Regions from separate parts of the Variovorax sp. MPBD4-3 genome, predicted to be linked through region 3. Evidence: predicted binding sites of a transcription regulator. Region 3 holds the regulator's gene; each other region holds the start of a gene.
What was found. The regulator sigma-54, encoded in region 3, starts transcription at its own class of promoters, with help from an activator protein. The targets are predictions, from matches to a motif close to TGGCANGNAANCTGCTTT.

Region 1 (4,907 bases), on a different contig from region 3:
CTGCAGCACGATGCGCGCGCCGTCGTCCATTGCTGCGCGCAACGCGGAGAGCGCTTCTTCGTTCTGCCCCTTGCTGTCGTAGCGGTCGAGCTGCAGCATGCGCGCGCCGCCAGGCAGCCTGATGCCGCCGCGCGCGTTCACGCGCTCCACGGCCCACAGCAGGTTGCGGAACACGGCCTCGCCGGTGTTGGCGAAAGGGCCGCTCATGCTCTCTATCAGCGCGAGGCGGATGGGTGCGGGCGAAGCCTGGGCGAGCGCCGCGAAGGGCCTCGCGCATAGCGCCAGCGCCGCGAATTTCAAGGTCTCGCGACGCAAATTAAAGGGGGGATCCATTGTCTTGAAACGCTTGCCACTGCGCCTAGATGAGGTGTCAAGCGGCACTCACACGATTGAACGGCCGCGCAGTGTAAGGGACACACATTCCTTGTCCCCATTGTGTTCATTCAGGAGTTCTTCACATGTTTTTCGCACCTACCCTCCGCACCGCCCGTTTCGCTCCGCGCGCCTATGACCGCGCCTTCGAACGCTTCGCCAGCGAGGCCTTCGCGGGTGCCCGCCGTTCGCCGCTCGTCGAACAGGACGACAAGAGCTGGACCCTCTCGCTCGACGTGCCCGGCTTCTCGCGTGAAGACCTCGCCATCAGCATCGAAGGCGCTGTGCTGCGCATCGACAGCAAGGCCGAAGCCAAGCGCCAGTTCAAGGCCGCCTACGAGCTGCCGCAGGACATCGACGTGGCCACCAGCGAAGCCAAGCTTGAGAACGGCGTGCTCACGCTGAAGCTCGGAAAACTGGTGCCGGTGAGCCAGGCGACGAGTTTGCAAATCAACTAGTAAGGGCGATGCCCACAAGAAGAAAGTGTCAGCCAAGGGTTGCTTTTGACTTTGAACATGCTCCCTATTCACAATAGGCGTGCATAACGTCACATCATGTGACGTTTTATTAGTACTTTCTTCTTCGTGGGCGTCTTGTAAACGCATCGAAAATCATGACGGTGCGGATCGGGTGCCCCTCCTGGCACCATGAAAACTCACCTTCAACCTGCAAACCCCACCGAACAATCCGACACGCTCCTGGTGTTCCTGCCAGGCGCCTACCTCAAGCCCGACGAGTTCGAGCGCGAAGGATTCATCAGCGCCGTAAGGGAGCGCCACCTCGCAGCCGATGCGCTGCTGGTGGATGCCGACGTCTCCTACTACTACGACCAGACGCTCAGCGAACGCCTGCATGCGGACGTCATCGAGCCGCAGCGCGCCAAGGGCTACAAGGCGATCTGGCTGGTGGGCATTTCCATCGGCGGCTTCGGCGCGCTGATCCACGAACTGGCCAAGCCCGGCTCGGTGGACGGCATCGTGGCGCTGGCGCCCTACCTCGGGCGCCGGGTGCTGGGCGCGGAGATCAAGAAGGCCGGCGGCCTGCGCGCATGGCAGGCACCCACCGGGCCGCAGCCCGACGAAGAGCCCGACCGCAAGCTCTGGCCCTTCTTCCAGCAATACCTCTCGGCGCAGCCTTCGAAGAACCTGCCGCCGCTCTACCTGGGGTTCGGCCTCGAGGACCGCTTTGCCAGCAACCACAAGCTGCTGGCCGACGCGCTGCCGCCGGGCCGCGTGTTCACCACCGAAGGCGGCCACGACTGGCCGCAATGGCGCCAGCTCTGGCGCAACGTGCTGGACGTGCTGCCGCTGCCGGCCATCGGCCGCTCGCGCCAGCCGCAGCCTGCTATGCAGCAGCCTGCGGCATCGACGCCTCGGTCGTCAGCGATGCCAATGGCCATCGCGGTCTGACGTCGAAGGCATAGCGCTCGGTCGCCTGCGACAGGCCCGACTGCAGGCGCATCGCGGCGGCCATGGCGATCATGGCGCCGTTGTCGGTGCACAGGTGCAGCTCGGGGTAGTGCACCCGGGCCTTGCGCCTTGCGCATGCGGCATCGAGTTGCTCGCGCAGGTTCCTGTTCGCCCCCACGCCGCCCGCCACCACCAGCCGCTTCAGGCCGGTCTGGTCGAGCGCGGCGAGCGACTTCTTCAGCAGCACCTCGACGATGGCCGCCTGCGTGGACGCCGCGAGGTCGGCCTTGCCGGCCTCGAGCTGGTCGCCGAGCTTCTTGGCCTGGGTGAGCACCGCCGTCTTCAGGCCGGCGAACGAAAAGTCGAGATCGCCGCTGTGCAGCAGCGGGCGCGGCAGCTTGAACGCCGCCGGGTTGCCGTCTTCGGCCAGCTTCGCGAGCCACGGCCCGCCCGGGTAAGGCAGGCCCATGAGCTTGGCGCTCTTGTCGAAGGCCTCGCCGGCCGCGTCGTCGATGGTCTCGCCCAGCAGCTCGTAGCGGCCCACGCCGTCCACCCGCATCAGTTGCGTATGGCCGCCGGACACCAGCAGCGCCACGAACGGAAACTCCGGCGGATCGGCGCTCAGGAACGGCGACAGCAGGTGTCCTTCGAGGTGATGCACGCCCAGCACCGGCTTGCCCAGCGCCACGCCCAACGCGCAGGCCACGCCGGCGCCCACGAGCAGCGCGCCCGCCAGGCCCGGTCCGCGCGTGTAGGCCACCACGTCGATTTCACCGAGCGAGCGGCCGGCCTCGGCCATGACCGACTCGGTCAGCGGCAGCACGCGGCGGATGTGGTCGCGGCTGGCCAGTTCGGGCACCACGCCCCCGTAGGCCTGGTGCATGGCGATCTGGCTGTGCAGCGCATGCGAGCGCAACACCGGCAGCGCGTTGCCGTGCGACTCCACCAGCGCCACGCCGGTTTCATCGCAGGATGATTCGATTCCCAACAAGAGCATGCCGCCGAGTGTAGGTGGCGCCTGCCGCGGTCGCCCGCGAAGGGGCAAGCGCAGGCGAGCCGGAGGCCCCCGAGAGGCACGGATGTTGCAGTGCTCCCCCAAGGCCCCCCGCAGGCGAACGCACCCACCATGAAGTCCGGACTGAGTTTTCTGATCGCCGCCCGCCGCTGCGAAATCGACGAGCTGGACCAGCTCGCGCGCACCAGCGAACTGGTCGGCGTGATCGGGCGGCTGGTGCACGCGCTGCAGCGCGAGCGCGGCATGTCGAACGTGTTCCTCGCGTCGCACGGCGTGCGCCTGGCCGAGCAGCGAGCCCCGCAGATCGCCGAATGCCTGGCGCTCGAGCAGGAAGTGCGCGCCGGGTTCGACCAGCTCGAGTCCGAGCATCACCGCGGCGTCGGCTCCGGCAACGGCGCGCGGCTGTTCAGCCGCATCGCCTGGGTGCTGCCGGGGTTGGACGCCCTGCCCGCCCTGCGCCGGCGCATCGATGCCCTCGAACTCAAGCCGTCGCAGTCGACCGCCGCCTTCGTCAAGCTCATCGCCGGCCTGCTGTCGGTCGTGTTCGAGGCGGCCGACGGCGCCACCGACCCCGAGATATCCCGCCTCCTGGTGGCGATGTTCAACTTCATGCAGGGCAAGGAGTTCGCCGGCCAGGAGCGCGCATTCGGCGCCGCCGCGCTGGCCCAGGGCCGCAGCGACGAAACCCGGCGCCTGCAGTGGCAGCACCTGATCGAATCGCAGGAACGATGCTTCCAGGTGTTCGTCGACTTTTCCGGCGATGCGGTGCTCGCCCTCTGGCGCGAGAGCCAGTCCGACGCCACCCTGGCCGAGCTGGAGCGCATGCGCCGCAGGGGCGCCACCTCCGCGCCCGCCGACTCCGCACTCGGCCAGGCCTGGTTCGACTGCTGCACGCGCCGCATCGACGCCATGCGCACCGTCGAAGACCGGCTCGAAGCCGACCTGCGCGCGCTCTGCAGCCACAAGACAGCCCGGGCCCGCAGCGAACTCCAGGCCTACCGGCAGGTGCTCGACACCTTGGCGCCGGAGACCGACGCCGCGCTGTTCTTCGACGACGCCGACGCGCAGGCCGCCGCGCCCGCGCAACTCGGCCGCCACCTCGAGCGCTCGGTGCTCGACATGGTGCAGGAGCAGTCGCAGCGGCTGCAGGCCATGAGCGACGAACTGCAGACCGTGCGCGCCTCGCTCAATGAACGCAAGCTCGTGGAACGCGCCAAGGGCCTGCTGATGGCGCACCGGCGCATGAGCGAGCAGGAGGCGCACAAGATGCTGCGCGAGACCGCCATGAACCAGGGCCGCCGGCTCGTCGAAGTGGCCGAGTCGGTGCTCGCGATGGCCGACTACCTGCCCCCGCCGCCCCGCTGAGGGCGTTCAATTTGGTGCGCCGCACAACAACCGTGCCTGCCGCCCGTGCACCGTCCGGATGGCGCTTCGCCCTTGCAGCGCAAGACGTTCCAGCTACTTTTCCGATAGCAGCAGACCGCCCGGCAGGGCTGGCACACCGCTTGCAAGCAACCAGCGCATAGACCTCCAGGGGTCTTCAGGCAGGCGGCACCCAACGGCGGGTGCCACCCACCGACCGGACAAAGGCGTCCCCATCCCGCAAGGGCTCGTTTTCGAGCAGCCCCTGCGCGGTGCGGACGCCTTTTCGTTTTTGTCTTTGCTGTTTTTGTTTGCCTTCAACCGGAGCCCCGCCACATGACCGACCTGCTCAAAACCCGTCTCAGCCGACGCCGCGTCCTGCAAGCCGCCGCCATCGGCGCCGTGGGCATCGACCCCGCCCTGCGCGCGGCCGTCTGGGCCCAAGGCTCCGACAAGCCCGAGAAGGAAGAAGTCAAGATCGGCTTCATCCCGCTGACAGACTGCGCCAGCGTGGTCATGGCCTCGGTGCTGGGCATCGACAAGAAGTACGGCGTGAAGATCGTGCCCAGCAAGGAAGCCAGCTGGGCCGGCGTGCGCGACAAGCTCTCCAACGGCGACATCGACATGGCGCACGTGCTCTACGGCCTGGTCTACGGCATGCACCTGGGCCTGAGCGGCCCGAGGAAGGACATGGCCGTGCTCATGACCCTGAACAACAACGGCCAGGCCATCACGCTGTCGAAGAAGCT
Region 2 (4,907 bases), on a different contig from region 3:
CGACATCGACGCACGGCTGGGCGACATCACCGCGCCCGCATTGGTGGCCGCGGCCAAGGACGACGCACTCGTGCCCTGGACCTGCTCCCAGCGCCTGGCCGATGGCCTGCGCGACGTCACGCTCGACTTCATGCCGCACGGCGGCCACGCCCACAGCGTGACCGAGGCCGAGGCCTTCAACCGCAGCCTGCTCGACTTTCTTTCGCGGGTCACCGCACCCGCAGTTCCAGCATGACCACTCTTGCATCCACACTCGACGACGCAGCGCTGTCGCTGCTGTTCACCGCCGCACGCAGCCACAACGGCTGGACCGACGAGCCCGTCACCGACGCGCAACTGCGGCAGATCTATTCGCTCGCGAGCCTGGGCCCGACCTCGGCCAACTGCTCGCCCGCGCGCTTCGTGTTCGTGCGCACGCCCGAAGGCAAGCAGCGCCTGGCGCCCGCGCTCTCCAAGGGCAACCTCGACAAGACCATGAGCGCGCCGGTCACCGTCATTGCCGCATGGGACCGCAAGTTCTACGACAGTCTGCCCACGCTGTTCCCGCAAGCCGACGCGCGCAGCTGGTTCACCGGCAGCCCCGAGGCCGCGCACGAGACCGCCTTCCGCAACGCGAGCCTGCAGGCCGGCTATCTGCTGCTGGCCGCGCGCGCGGTGGGCCTGGACGCCGGCCCGATGTCGGGCTTCGACAAGGCGAAGGTCGATGCGGCCTTTTTCGAGGGCACCGACTGGACCGTCAATTTCCTCATCAACCTCGGCCACGGCGATGCGTCGAAGGTGTTCGGCCGCCTGCCGCGGCTGCCCTTCGACGAAGCCTGCATGCTGGCCTGAAGGAGTCACTCTCCATGTTGAACGCCATGGCCTCACACGCCCCTTCGTCATCGAACCCCGCCGGCTTGCCTGCGGGCTTGCAGAAGGCCGACTACCGCAACGCGATGGCGCGGCTGGGCGCGGCGGTGAACATCATCACCACCGACGGCCCGGCGGGCCGCGCCGGCTTCACCGCATCGGCCGTGTGCAGCGTGACCGACGAGCCGCCGACGCTGCTGGTGTGCCTGAACCGGTCCGCTTCCGTGTACCCGGCGTTCAAGGCCAACGGCGTGCTGTGCGTGAATGTGCTGGCGGCGGGCCACCAGTCGCTGTCCGCGTTGTTCGGCGGCAAGACGCCGATGGACGAGCGCTTCGCCGCCGGCCGCTGGAGCCGCAAGACCACCGGCTCGCCGATGCTCGACGATGCGGCCGTGTCGTTCGACTGCCGCGTGGTGCACGCGACGAGCGCGGGCACGCACGACGTGCTGTTCTGCGAGGCCGTGGCGATCGCGATCGGCGGCGCGGCGCAGGGCTTGATCTACTTCGACCGGCGCTATCACGAGATCGCGGCGCCGCCGCAGCACTGAATTGCTTCCTCCCCCGGAAGGGGAGGGAGCAAGGCAAGAGTCAGCGCGGCGCGATGCCCTGCAGCACGATGCGCTGAACGTTCTCCGCCGTCTCCTCGAAGAACGCCGCATCTTCCAGCGTGTGCCCCGTCAGCGCCTGCACCTGGACGCCGAAATCCGCGTAGTGCTGCGTCACCGCCCACAGCGCGAAGATCAGGTGGTGCGGATCGACCGGCGCCAGCTTGCCGGACTCGACCCAGGCGCGGATCACTTCCGATTTCTTCTCCACCAGCGAGCGCAGCTCGCGGTCCAGTTCGTCGCGCAGCAGCGGCGCGCCCTGGATCATTTCAAGGCAGAACAGCCGCGATGCATCGGGCCGGTCGCGCGACACCACCAGCTTGCGGCGGATGTAGCCGCCGATGGCCTCGGCCGGGTCCTGCTCGGCGCTGAAGCCGCGCAGCGGTTCGAGCCACAGCGCGAGCAGGTCGCGCAGCACGTTGACGTAGAGCTCTTCCTTGTTCGCGAAGTAATAGAGCAGGTTGCTCTTCGACACATCGGCACGCGCCGCCACCTGGTCGATCGATGTGCCGTGCAGGCCGAAGCGCGAGAACAGCCCCAGCGCCGCGCCGAGGATCGCGGTGCGCTTGTCCTCGATCTGGCGCAGCCGCCGGTTCACGGCCGACGCACTGCGCACGGCCGGCTTGGCACGCTTGCGCGCCGGTTTGTCGGTACTGCTGCTGGCTGCGGCCAGCGCCTTGGTCTTCGGCATCTTCCCTCGCTCTTCTTTTCACGTTCATCGGTTTTCAAACGGCGCACCACTGTAAGGCCACGGTGCATCGCCTTGCGTCACGACCGGCGGCACAACGCGGTGTTGCGCACCATGCTGACGCGGCGAATGCGATTTGTCCATTTGGTCCAACTGGCACAGACGTTGCATGGCGAAAGGCATGCCAACGCATGCACGACTGCATGACCGACCGAATGAGGAAGCCGCCATGACCCTGCTGTCCGTTCCCATCATCGATCTCGCGCCCTACTTCGACGGCACCGCCGAAGGCAAGTCGGCGGTTGCGAGAAAAGTCGACGAAGCCTGCCGAAGCATCGGCTTTCTCGTCATCACCAACCATGGCATCGCGCCCGAGCTGATAGAGCGCGTGTCGTCGCTCTCGCGCCAGTTCTTCGACATGCCGCTGGCCGAGAAGCGCAAGGTCGACCGGCCGCGCGAAGACGCGGTGCGCGGCTACAGCGCGGTCGGCGAAGAGGGGCTCTCCTACAGCCTGGAAGAGGCAGCGCCCGGCGACCTGAAGGAGTCGTTCTCCATCGGCCCGTCGAACGTGCCCGACGACGACTATCACCGCGGCCCAGCCGCCGGCCCGCACTTCGAGCCCAACAGCTGGCCGCCCATCGACGGTTTCCGCGAAGCCTACGAAGGCTACTTCGAGGCCATGAGCGATCTCTCGCGCTCGCTGATGCGCATCTTCGCGCTCGGCCTCTCCCTGCCCGAGACCTTCTTCGACGACAAGATCGACGAGCACATCAGCATGTTCCGCGTGCTGAGCTATCCGCCGCAGCGCGAGCAGCCGCTGCCGGGCCAGTTGCGCGCGGGCGCGCACAGCGACTACGGCAGCCTCACCATCGTGCTGCCCGACGACAAGGGCCTGCAGGTGTTCAACAAGGCAGGCCAGTGGGTCGACGTGCCGCAGGTCGAGGGCGGCCTGGTCGTCAACATTGCCGACCTGATGATGCAGTGGACCAACGACCAGTGGGTGTCCACGCTGCACCGCGTGATCAACCCGCCGTTCGAGGTGGCGAGCACCAACCGCCGCCAGTCGCTGGTGTTCTTCCACCAGCCGAACTACGACGCGATGGTCGAGTGCCTGCCGAGCTGCCTCGCGCCCGGCGAGGTTGCCAAGTACGCACCCATTTCCTCCGGAGACCACCTGACGTCGAAGTTCGTCAAGCAGACGACCTTTGGCGGGACCAAGGCGGTGGCTTGAGATGACTTACCGCTGTTCTTCGGGGCGCGCTCACGCCGACGGGGTACCTTGCTCCGCGAATGTGCGCAGGGCGTCGGGTGCTCCCCGCAGCGAAATAAAGGAGGAGGCCGCAGGCCGGGGGACATTCGCGGAGGGGAGTACCCGACGGCCTGTGCACGCGCCCTGAAAAACACCACATCAAAAAAAGCACAGACATGGCCCATCTCTCCTACGTCAACGTCTTCGCCAAAGACGTGGTCGCGCTCAGCGGCTTCTACCAGCGCGTGTTCGGCTTCACAGAGATAGAAGCCATCCGCTCCCCCATCTTCCGCGGCCTGGACACCGGCAAGTCGAGCCTCGGCTTCAACGCGCTCGACGCCTATGAGCTGCTGCACCTGAGCGAGTACTCCGACACACGCGGCGTCAAGTTCCTGCTGAACATCGACGTCGACAGCCAGGCCGACGTCGACCGCATGGTGCCCGTTGCCCTGGAGGCCGGCGCCACGCTGGTGAAGGCGCCCTACGTTACTTACTACAACTGGTACCAGTCGGTGCTGCTCGACCCCGAAGGCAACGTGTTCCGCATCAATTTCATGATGTAGCCGCACGCGACCTCCCCTCTTTTTTTCTCCTCTCTTCCCATGCTCCCCACGAAAGGTTGCTTCATGCCGCGCACTCCCTCCCACGGCCCCGTCCTCGGGCTTGCCATGACCCTCGCAGCCGGCGGCGCGCTCTTCACCACGCTGCCCGCCGTTGCGGCCGACGGCTTCACGCTCAAGGACAAGCCGAAGATCGCGATGCTCTACTTCGGCCCCAAGAACGACGGCGGCTGGACGCAGGCCTTCGACGAAGCCCGCGTGAAGATCGAGAAGGAGATCGGCCAGAAAATCCAGTTCGTCGAGAACGTGCCCGAAGACGCATCGGCCATCAAGCCCGCCGCGGAGAAGTTCATCCAGCGCGGCGCCAACATCGTCATCGGCACCGCCTTCGGTTACTCCGACAGCTTCAAGGACCTGGCCGCCAAGTACCCCGACGTGGCCTTCCTCAACGGCTCCGGCACCACCAATGGCAGCAACCTCGAGTCGTTCTACGGCCGCACCTACGAGAGCCAGTACCTCTGCGGCATGGCCGCGGGCGCGGCGTCGAAGACCGGCAAGCTCGGCTTCGTCGCGGCCAACCCCTTCGGCGTGGTGAACTGGACCATCAACGCCTTCGCGCTCGGCGCGCAGAAGATGAACCCGAACGCCACCGTCAACGTGATCTACACCGGCGCGTGGAACGACCCGGTGAAGGAACGCGCGGCAGCCGCGGCATTGATCGACCAGGGCGCCGACGTGATCGGCCAGCACGTCGACAGCCCCACGCCGCAGATCGTGGCGCAGGAGCGCGGCGTGTACGGCACCGGCCACCACCGCGACCTGCGCCAGTTCGCGCCCAAGGCCACGCTGTGCTCGTCGGTGTGGGTGTGGGACCGCTTCCTCACGCCGGAGCTCAAGAAGATCATGGCCGGCAACTGGAAGCCAGCCCAGTACGGCGCCTTCATCGAGATGAAGGA
Region 3 (4,907 bases):
GTGCGGCTGGTCTGGTCGGCCTTGCGCGGCGGCCACTGACCGGGCACCGGCCGCGCCTGGAGCAGGCCTAGAGCAGGCTCTCGGGCGTCAGCGGCGCCAGCAGTTCGAGCATGGTGCGGTCCCAGAAGCCCGAATCGGGCTCCTCGTGCAGCACCGTGATCTGGCCGGCGTCGTCGCTGACCCATTCGATGCGCCCGTCGTTGCTGCCTTCGGCAAAGCGCAGCCGGTAGGCGCCCTGCTGCTTGAGCACGTCGAGCAGCTTGAGCATCTGCTGCGCCATTTCGGGGCTGTGGATGATCAGGCCGATCTCGGTGTTCTGCGATTCCGAGCGCGGATCGAAATTCATCGAACCCACGAACAGCGTGCGCCGGTCGATCACCGCCGACTTCGCATGCAGCCGCCCGACCGTGGTGCCGAAAAGCCCCAGCCGCACGCTGCGCCGGGTGCGCGTGGAGCTCAGCTCGTACAGGTCGGCGCCGAGCTTGAGCATGTCGGGCCGGTAGCGGCGGTAGGCGGTGTGCACCAGCGGCTCGTCGGTGGCGGCCAGCGAATTGGTGACCACGCTGATCTTCACGCCGCGCCCGCGGATCTCGCGCATCACCTCGAGCCCCGTGGCGCCCGGAATCAGGTAGGGCGAGACGATGGTCACCTCGGCGCGCGCGCGGCGCATCTGCTCGACCACGTTGTAGCGCACGCTGTCGACGTCCAGCAGCGGCACGCCGCCGTACGACGCGGTCTTGCCGATCACGCGGTCGGGCGAGTCGGCATAGGCCTCGGCCAGGGTCCAGATCAGGCCCAGCCTGCCGGCGTTCAGGTCGTCGGCGATCGGGCTGTAGCCCAGCAGGTCGTTGGGCGCGGGCGGCGGCGGCGGCGGGGTGGTGTCGGCGCCGGTGGCGGCGTCGAAGCGGCGCTGCAGTTCCTCGCGCGAAAGGCTGCTCGCCACCACCGACTGCACGGGGCGCACATAGGTGCTGTTCCAGTATTGGTCGAACAGGCTGCCGAGCCGGGGAATGAGCGCGCCGGTCACGAAGGTGTCGAGGTCGAGAAAGTTCTCGCCCGCCGTGCGCGTGAAGTACTGGTTGCCGATGTTGCGCCCGCCCGCCACCGCCATCGCGCCGTCGGCGACGAACAGCTTGTTGTGCATGCGGCGGTTCACGCGGCTGAAGTCGAACAGCGAAGCCGCGAAGCGCCTGACCAGGCTGCTGCGCCCGGCCGGGAACGGGTTGAACAGCCGCAGCTCCACATTCGGCGTGGCGGCAAAGCCGAGCAGCAGTTCGTCTTCGCCCGAGGTGTAGAGGTCGTCCATGAGCACCCGCACGCGCACGCCGCGCAGGGCGGCGTCGCGCAGGGTGCGCAGCAGGTAGCGGCCGGTCTCGTCGTTCTCGATCTGGTAGTACTGCACGTCCAGCGTGCGCTGGGCGCGGCGCGCGAGCTCTATGCGGGTGGCGAAGGCGAAGTCGCCGCCGGGCATCAGGCGAAAGCCGCTCAGGTCGGGGTCGGGCTGGGCCGCGATCGCGAGCTTGCCGAGCGCGGTGTCGGGCGACACGGCCATGGCCTTGGTGGGCGGGCGCGGCGCCTCGTCGGGCAGGGTGGCGCAGCCGCTGAACAGCAGCACGGCCAGCAAAGCGATCACCCAATGGCCCCAGCGCGACATCGGGAGACGGCTCATCGAAGGCTTTCTACAGGGCCTTGCGCAGATTGGCGGGCGCGATGCGCAAGGCTTCGCGGTACTTGGCCACGGTGCGGCGCGCGCACTCGATGCCCTGCTCCTTCAGCATCTCGGAGATCTGGCTGTCCGACAGCGGCTTCTTGATGCTCTCGGAGCTCACGAACTGCTTGATCAGCGCGCGCACCGCCGTGCTCGACGCGTTGCCGCCGGTCTCGGTGCCCAGCGCCGAGCCGAAGAAATACTTCAGCTCGACCGTGCCGAACGGCGTGGCCATGTACTTGGCGGTGGTCACGCGCGAGATGGTGGATTCGTGCAGGCCCAGTTCGTCGGCAATTTCGCGCAGCACCAGCGGGCGCATGGCCAGTTCGCCGTGCACGAAGTAGCTCTTCTGGCGCTCGACGATGGCGTTGCTCACGCGCAGGATGGTGTCGAAGCGCTGCTGGATGTTCTTGATGAACCAGCGCGCCTCCTGCAGCCGCTGCGACAGCGCCTGGCTGCCCTCGCCCTTGTGCGACTTGAGCGCGCCGGCATAGATGTCGTGCACGCGCAGGCGCGGCATGACCTCGGGATTCAGCATGACGCGGAACTTGACGTTGGTGCCGCGTCCGGTCTTGGTGACGATCACGTCGGGAATGACGATGTTGCGCTCGACGTCGACGAAACGGCGCCCCGGCTTGGGCTCCAGCCGCGCAATGACCTGCAGCGCCGAGCGCACCAGCTCTTCGCTGCTACGGGTGAGCGTGGCCAGGCGCTTGAAGTCGCGCCGCGCGAGCAGTTCCATCGGCTGCTTGCAGATGGCGATGGCGGTCTTGTAGACCTGTGCCTGCTCTTCGTCCTCGTCGTCGTCCTCGGCGGCCAGCGCCCGCAGCTGGATGCTCAGGCATTCGCCGAGGTCGCGCGCGCCCACGCCCACCGGCTCCAGGCTCTGCAGCAGGCCGAGCGCCACCTGGAAGTGGTGCACCAGGTCGTCGAACTGGTCGTTGTCGTCGCCGGCCAGGCCCGAGGCCAGCGCGGGCAGGGAATCTTCGAGGTAGCCGTCGTCGTTGAGCGACTCGATCAGGAAGCGCAGCGCGGCGCTGTCGTTCTCGCTCAGGCGCAGGCTCAGCGCCTGGCGGTGCAGGAACGACTGCAGCGATTCCTGGCTGCGCGCGAGTTCGGTGGCGTCGGCGCGCTCGTCGTCGCCCAGGTTGTTCTGGCGCGCGGGAGCGTCGCTGCCCCACTCGCTGTCGTCGGGCGCCATGTCGACGGTGCCGTCGCCTTCCCAGTCGGGCTCGCGCTCGGCGATCTCGGCGGCGGGGCCGTCGGAGTCGGCCGTGGTGGTGGTGCTGGTCTCGGTCGAGACGGTGGAGGTGCTGGCAGGCGGCGGGGTGAAGTCGCTCTCGCCGTCGCCACCGTCACTGCCGTCATCGCGCGCCGCGGGCGCGTCGGCGGTGTCGAGCCCGAACTCCTCGCGCGCCGCTTCTTCCGCGGTGCGCTCGAGGAAGGGGTTCTCGTCGAGCATCTGCTCCACTTCCTGGCTCAGTTCGAGCGTGGAGAGTTGGAGCAGCCTGATCGACTGCTGCAGCTGGGGCGTCAACGCCAAGTGCTGCGAGACGCGAAGGGACAGCCCTTGCTTCATGTGGAGAACCCGACCCTTCCTTACATGCGGAAGTGTTCGCCCAGGTACACCCTGCGTACCTCGGCGTTGTCGACGATCTCCGAGGGCGTACCTTGTGCCAGCACATGCCCGTCGCTGATGATGAACGCGTGATCGCAGATGCCCAGCGTTTCGCGCACGTTGTGGTCGGTGATGAGCACGCCGATGCCGCGCTCCTTCAGGAAGCTGATGATCCGCTGGATTTCGATGACGGCGATCGGGTCGATGCCGGCGAAGGGCTCGTCCAGCAGGATGAAGCGCGGCTGGGTGGCCAGGGCGCGTGCGATCTCGACGCGGCGGCGCTCGCCGCCCGACAGCGCCAGCGCCGGCGAATCGCGCAGGTGGTCGACGCGCAGGTCGGCCAGCAGTTCGGACAGGCGCTCTTCCATGTGCTGCTTGGACAGCGGCGCGAGCTTGCCGCTCGCGTCGGGCTCATGCTGCAGTTCGAGCACGGCGCGCACGTTTTCCTCCACCGTGAGCTTGCGGAAGATCGAGGCTTCCTGCGGCAGGTAGCTCAGGCCCATGCGCGCGCGGCGGTGGATGGGCATGTGGGCGATGGGCTCGCCGTCGATGGTGATCTCGCCCGCGTCGGCGCGCACCAGCCCGACGATCATGTAGAACGAGGTGGTCTTGCCGGCGCCGTTGGGGCCGAGCAGCCCGACGACTTCACCCTTCTGCACGTCGAGCGAGACGTCCTTCACGACCGTGCGGCTGCCGTAGCTCTTCTTCAGGCCGCGCGCCACCAGGCGGCTGCCCGGTGCGCCGTTGGCTTCCTGGGTTCCAGCGGTTTCGATCACTTGCGGGTTTCTCCATCGCCACCGAGCGTGGTGGTCGAGCGCAGGCCCGTGCCGGGCGCGGGCGTGGACGCTGCCGGCGCGGCCGGCTTGGCCCCGGCCGGTGCGCCGGGCGCGGGCGCCGTGGCGGCCTTGGGTGTCAGGATGGTCTTGACGCGGCCGCTCGGGGACGACGCGTTGACCGCGGTGTTCGGCGGCACGGTGGAACCGTTGACCGTGTAGGTGTCGTTGCTCTGGTCGTAGACGATCAGGGCGCCGGTGCTCACGTCGTTCGGCGTGGAACCGAGCAGGCGGCGCATTTCCGCGTTGCGGATGAACTTGACGTTGTCGGCACGGCTGTCGTACTCGATGACTTCGGACTCGCCCTCGATCCACTCGTCGGGGGCGTTGCGCTTCTGCTTGTAGTAGGCCCGCTTGCCGGGTGCCGCCGTGACCACGCCGTACTGGTAGCCCTCGGCGTCCTGGCGGACATCGAGCCGCGCGCCGCGGATGATGATCGTGCCTTTTGTTACCAGCACGTTGCCCGTGAACACGCTGGTCTGCTTGAGGTCGTCGTAGCGCATGGCATCCGACTCGATGTTCATCGGCTTGCTGCGGTCGGCGGTCTCGGCCAGGGCGCCCGAGGCAAGGCCGGCCAGCAGCAACGCGGCGGCGGCCAGGCGGCCGACGCGACGCAGGAAGGGAGTGGTGGAGTAAGAATGCAATGTCATAGAGGCACGAAACTTGCTCGGCATTGTATGCGGCTGATTGCGACAACCCGCACGCACAGATGAAAAAGCCCGCCGAAGCGGGCCGGGGATGAGGCGCG
Region 4 (4,907 bases), on a different contig from region 3:
AGCGTATGCAACACGATGAATTTTCTACCCTCGGTATCCAGCCTTCGGCGCAATGGCGCAAGCAACGCTTCGTCGTAGGTTCCACGAGCGTCGTAGCTTGTCGGGTTGAGGTAGATCGCCTCGTCCGCATCGCCAGCGTACATCGCGATAGGGCTCTCGTAGAAGCCTCCCACACCTTGATTCGACAACCAGGAGGTTCGGTAGCCTACCTGTTTCATCGCCGCCAGGATAGACGGCTCCACAATGAGAGCAACTTTGCCATCGCTCGTCAGCAACGGCCGCCGTGAGATGAGGTTAGGCACGGCATATCGTGTAGCCACCGATTGCGTAGCCACATCGGGAAAAAGGATCAGGTCGCTCATCGCGGACAGCCTTGGCGTGGTCCTGCGCCCGTAGCCGAAAAGCCGCCATCGATCAGAGCGTGAGGACTCTCCAATCACTAGAACAACCGTATCCGGATGCACATCGGAAAGCTTCGCCTTGAAGTTGAAGTCTCTCAGTTCTGCTCTAAGCTGCCGAATGACCGAAGCATCCTGATGTATCCAGATTGCCGAGAGCGGCAGGTCAAGCGGGTAGACCGTTGCCAAGACTGCCGCCATGCTGCCAGCCCTGTTTGCGAAAGGTTCCCCCGCAGCGCTTGCATCGCCTATATCTACATGAGACAGCATCAATGTGGTCAAGATAGTCGGAACAGCGAACAAGACCCATCGGCGCGAACGGTGTGTCCATTTAGAGCTCCTGCGATACAGATGACGTCCCAAGACAAAGGCAACGCTGACAAACAGTACGGCCGGAAGCAAAGCTGTCCATCCTGCCGACACCAAGAACTCAGACGCTTCACGTACGTCCGTATCCAGTGCCATGCCGACGAAAGTCGGCGTCACTGGCTGCGCAAAGTTCAAGCGCAAAAAGACTTCGGCCGGCCACCAAAGCGAACATACAGCCGCCACGACAAGGCCCATCCAAAGGCGGGGCACGACAGCGAAAACCAGCGCCCAGAAGCAGATTGCATAGGCAATGCTCTCTGCGTAAGACGCTTCCAGGATGTTGGCGGCGCTAAGTACCGCGATGAAGTTCGGGGCGATCAGAGCCAGTGCAAACAAAAGAAGAAGCGAGTGCGCAACCCACTTCCCACTTTTTAATTCCACTGGCTTTGTAAGCCATCGCGATCGCCAACTCATCGTCTCATCGTGGGGATGCAGCGCTCACAGACTTGGGCTCAATTTGGACGACGCGCAAATCCAAGCTTTCGTTGGTCTGCTTAGTCCAAGTGAACGCGCTGGGATTTTGCGCGTACAAAGGCCGAAGTGCGCCATTGCCAAAGGTTGTTGCGATGTTGGTCGGGCCAGTTGGGGAACGTGCGGCTTGGGAACGTTCATGCCGGCGGAATTCCAAATTGTTGAGATAGACGGCGCGGCGGTTCCGCTCATGGCCTGCAGATCTAGCCCGATTGTCTGCGGGTCGAAATTTCTGGTATGGATCAGTTGCCAGCGGAGGCCTGGTGCTCTCGAAAAAAATTTCACGGCGGGTGAAAAATTAATGGCCTCGCCAAACATGAGCCTGCTTTTTGATAAAAATCTGATTCTCATAGATGGAATTGCGATAGCCGCAAGTATTCCAATGATTGCAGCAAAGATCGCTAACCCAATCAGTGTGAAGCCCAAACACTGAGCGCGGCATAGCCTTTTGCCACCAAATAAAAAAGCCGCCCGCAGGCGGCTTCGATCAGCAGATCTATTTAAGAAGTGGAGCTGGTCGGGCAAGCGACTTGCTCGTACTTCTTCAGGACGTCCGATGCGCAGGTCCAGGTGCCATCAGTAGTACGGGTCCAAACGATCTTTTTCCCTGCAATAACTGCTGCAGCGTTGTTTCCAAACGCCGAAGTGAGAGTTGCCGAGCCGTCTGTCTTGCCGCCAAAAGAGAGAATAGGTGCACCCAGACCCGTACCCGGAGCACCACCGTTGACGGTGTTACTGCCCGTCGTAACGATAAGGTTCGAGCCAGTGGCCGTACCAGCGCAGCCCGTTGCACCTTCCGTCATCTTTCCATTGTTGACGCAATCTTCAACAGCAGTCTTTTGTGAACCCGTTTCGCCGATCACGCGCGAAACTTGCGACTTTGCAATGTAAGTTTGGTATTGCGGGATCGCAATAGCAGCCAAGATACCAATGATCGCCACAACGATCATCAATTCGATAAGGGTAAAGCCGGCCTGTGCGCGGCGGGCGAGAGTACGACGGTTCATTGAACTAACTCCAGGTTGGTTGGTTGTCACGCCCGGGAACCTGCCCGGAGCGGGAGAACTTCCGCAGCATCTGTGCCACCCTCCAAACCAACCTTCTGTCGACCGAACACGTCACCTTTGTTTACCAACGTGTAACACGATGCGACACATTTTGTGTCCAGATGCTTCTTGCATGACAAATATGTCAACCGGCACAGGCTGCCGATGCATCAGAAAGTCAACACCCCATCCGCCTTCAACCACCGGATATCCCGCTGCGCCACCCCCGCCACCTGATGCTCTCCCAGCGCCTCGATCTGGTTCATGATCTCGTCGGTTTCCGCCGGCTTGGTATGGGTGATGTAGATCGGAAACTGCTTCGCCGGGTCGATCCGCGCCAGCTCGCCCGCCAGCATCACCGGTGACAAATGCAAGCTGCGCTCGGCCAGCGCCTGCTCCCTGTTGCTGAAGGCCGTCTCTATCACCAGCATCGCCACATCCAGCGCGTTGACCCGGTCCCAGAACGGCGGGTTGCGCTCGGTGTCACCGCTGAAAACCCAGTTCGCTCCGCCGGAAGCTCGCCGCACGGCAAAGCCGCAGGCCGGCACGGTGTGCACGGCCGGCAGCACCTCGATCGACTTGGGCGCACAGCTGCCCAGCTGCAGCATCTGCCCCACCTCGATGTCGTGAAAGCTCACGAACGGCGCTTCAGGGCTGGGAATGCTCTCGAAATCGGGCCAGATGACGTTGTTGAACACGTGAGCGCGCAGCGCCTCGATGGTGGCGCGCAGCGCATGCACGCGCAGCGGTCTGGAGCGGCGGCTGCCGATGGCGTCGAGCATCAGGGGCAGGGCGGCGATGTGGTCGAGGTGGCAGTGCGTCAGAACCACGTCGTCGATGGCGGCCATTTCTTCGAGCGAGAGGTCGCCCACGCCGGTGCCCGCATCGACGAGCAGGTCGGTGTCGACCAGGAACGAGGTGGTGCGGCAGTCTTTGGCAATGGCGCCTGAGCAACCCAGCACACGAACCTGCATTGTGAAAGACCCCTTGTGTGTGTCTGTCGTCATTTGGTTTCGAACCGGGTTGCGCCGTCCCAGTTCGGATCCTGGGGTCGCAACGCCATGGAGGCTAAACGCTGGGCGTAGAGCTGGTAAAGGACTTTTTTGGCATCCGCGGCGAGCAAGGGGGCCAGCAAGTTCCGGCCCACGGCCCAGTCCTGGCGGCGGTAGGCGGCGAGCACGGCGCCCCAGCGCTCAAGCATCGGCTGGGCCTGTTTTTCGGCTTCGGGCGTGCGCTCGGCCAGGGGGGTGAACACGGCCACGGCCTGCGCCTTGCCCTTGACGCGCACGCTGTCGAGCTCCTGCCAGACGTAGCCGGGCGCCAGTTCCTGGGTGGCGCCGCTGGCGACGATCTCCACCCCGTAGTGGCCGCTCAGGCCTTCGAGGCGCGACGCGAGATTGACCGCGTCGCCGACGACGGTGTAGCTGCGCCGCGCGGCCGAGCCCATGTCGCCCACGCTCATGACGCCGCTGTTGATGCCGATGCCCACGCTGATCTCCGGGCGGCCGCCGGCGCGGTTGGCGCTGTTGATGTCGCGCACGGCGTCGGCCATGCCGAGCGCGGCGCGCACGGCCAATGCGGCGTGGTCGGGCGCGTCGATGGGCGCGCCCCAGAAGGCCATGACGCAGTCGCCCATGTATTTGTCGACGGTGCCGCGGTGCGCGCTGATCACGTCGGTGAGCCGGCTGAACACGGTGTTGAGGAAGGCCTGGAGCTGCGCCGGGGTCATCTGCTCCGACAGGCGGGTGAAGTCGCGCATGTCGCAGAACATCACGGTCATCTGCTTGCTTTCGGCGCGCATGCTGTAGCGGTCCGGCTGGACCAGCATTTCGTCGACCAGCTGCGGCGGAACATAGGTGCCGAAGAGCCGCACCAGCCCGCGCCGCGCGCGCGATTCGACGAAGTAGCCCCAGCTCATGCTGAGCACGAAAGCGAGCGTGGTCATGGCAAGGGCCGACGCCAGCGGCAGCACGAGGCCGTACCCCACGAAGAGCCAGGAATTGAGCCCGACCAGCCCGGCGATGGTTGCCGCGACCAGCAGCACCGCGCGCGGCGCCGACAGCAGCGACAGGCCGAAGGCCAGCAGCAGCCCCGTCACCAGCACGCTCAGCACTTCGTAGCCCGGAGCATAGTCCGGCACGCTGAACAGCCGCTGGTCGAGCAGGCCGGAGACGACGTTGGCGTGCACTTCCACGCCCGGGAACGCGGCTTCGACGGGGGTGGCGCGCAGGTCCTGCAGGCCCGGCGCGGTGGCGCCGACGAGCACGATCTTTCCTTTCAGCTCGCCGGGGGCGAGGCGTCCTTCGAGCACATCGGCGGCCGGGATGTAGCGGAACGATCCGCCGCCAGCGCCGCCCGGGCCACGAAACGGCACCTCCATGCTTGCGCTCTGGTCGACCGGCACGCGCAACTGGCCGATCCGCAGCGATTCGAGCCGCGGCACGGCGCCGCCGGAGGCAAAGGCCGGACGCACGGGCGGCAAGCCGTTCGCCAGCCGGTAGACCGCGAGCGCGAGCGACTCGTAGTAGCCGGGCTGGGCCTGGTCGCCCTGATAGCGGGCAATGAGGGGCACGCTGCGGATCACGCCGTCGCCTTGTGCGCCGACCAGTGTGTTCAGGAAGCC

Region 1: a site for sigma-54 is predicted at 2,853-2,870, ahead of AC1RVW_RS04380 (nitrate regulatory protein). Genes of this name have one in related genera too.
Region 2: a site for sigma-54 is predicted at 2,297-2,314, ahead of AC1RVW_RS18790 (isopenicillin N synthase family dioxygenase). Genes of this name have one in related genera too.
Region 4: a site for sigma-54 is predicted at 2,306-2,323, ahead of AC1RVW_RS13785 (pilin). Genes of this name have one in related genera too.

The regions. Positions count from the first base shown of each region.
Region 1 covers NZ_JBXASW010000005.1:74,756-79,662, reverse strand. Annotated here, with positions in the region: gene AC1RVW_RS04400 (branched-chain amino acid ABC transporter substrate-binding protein) at 1-333, opposite strand, end outside; gene AC1RVW_RS04395 (Hsp20/alpha crystallin family protein) at 459-830, shown strand; gene AC1RVW_RS04390 (alpha/beta hydrolase-fold protein) at 1,020-1,781, shown strand; gene tsaD (tRNA (adenosine(37)-N6)-threonylcarbamoyltransferase complex transferase subunit TsaD) at 1,717-2,778, opposite strand; gene AC1RVW_RS04380 (nitrate regulatory protein) at 2,908-4,161, shown strand; gene AC1RVW_RS04375 (CmpA/NrtA family ABC transporter substrate-binding protein) at 4,495-4,907, shown strand, end outside.
Region 2 covers NZ_JBXASW010000033.1:6,771-11,677, reverse strand. Annotated here, with positions in the region: gene rutD (pyrimidine utilization protein D) at 1-235, shown strand, start outside; gene AC1RVW_RS18805 (malonic semialdehyde reductase) at 232-831, shown strand; gene rutF (NADH-dependent FMN reductase RutF) at 846-1,397, shown strand; gene rutR (HTH-type transcriptional regulator RutR) at 1,438-2,145, opposite strand; gene AC1RVW_RS18790 (isopenicillin N synthase family dioxygenase) at 2,372-3,373, shown strand; gene AC1RVW_RS18785 (VOC family protein) at 3,568-3,954, shown strand; gene AC1RVW_RS18780 (BMP family ABC transporter substrate-binding protein) at 4,060-4,907, shown strand, end outside.
Region 3 covers NZ_JBXASW010000032.1:11,839-16,745, forward strand. Annotated here, with positions in the region: gene AC1RVW_RS18505 (LysE family translocator) at 1-39, shown strand, start outside; gene AC1RVW_RS18510 (phospholipase D family protein) at 68-1,669, opposite strand; gene AC1RVW_RS18515 (RNA polymerase factor sigma-54) at 1,680-3,287, opposite strand; gene lptB (LPS export ABC transporter ATP-binding protein) at 3,308-4,102, opposite strand; gene lptA (lipopolysaccharide transport periplasmic protein LptA) at 4,099-4,809, opposite strand.
Region 4 covers NZ_JBXASW010000018.1:73,446-78,352, reverse strand. Annotated here, with positions in the region: gene AC1RVW_RS13795 (phosphoethanolamine transferase) at 1-1,181, opposite strand, end outside; gene AC1RVW_RS13790 (hypothetical protein) at 1,378-1,671, shown strand; gene AC1RVW_RS13785 (pilin) at 1,739-2,245, opposite strand; gene AC1RVW_RS13780 (3',5'-cyclic-nucleotide phosphodiesterase) at 2,455-3,258, opposite strand; gene AC1RVW_RS13775 (CHASE2 domain-containing protein) at 3,288-4,907, opposite strand, start outside.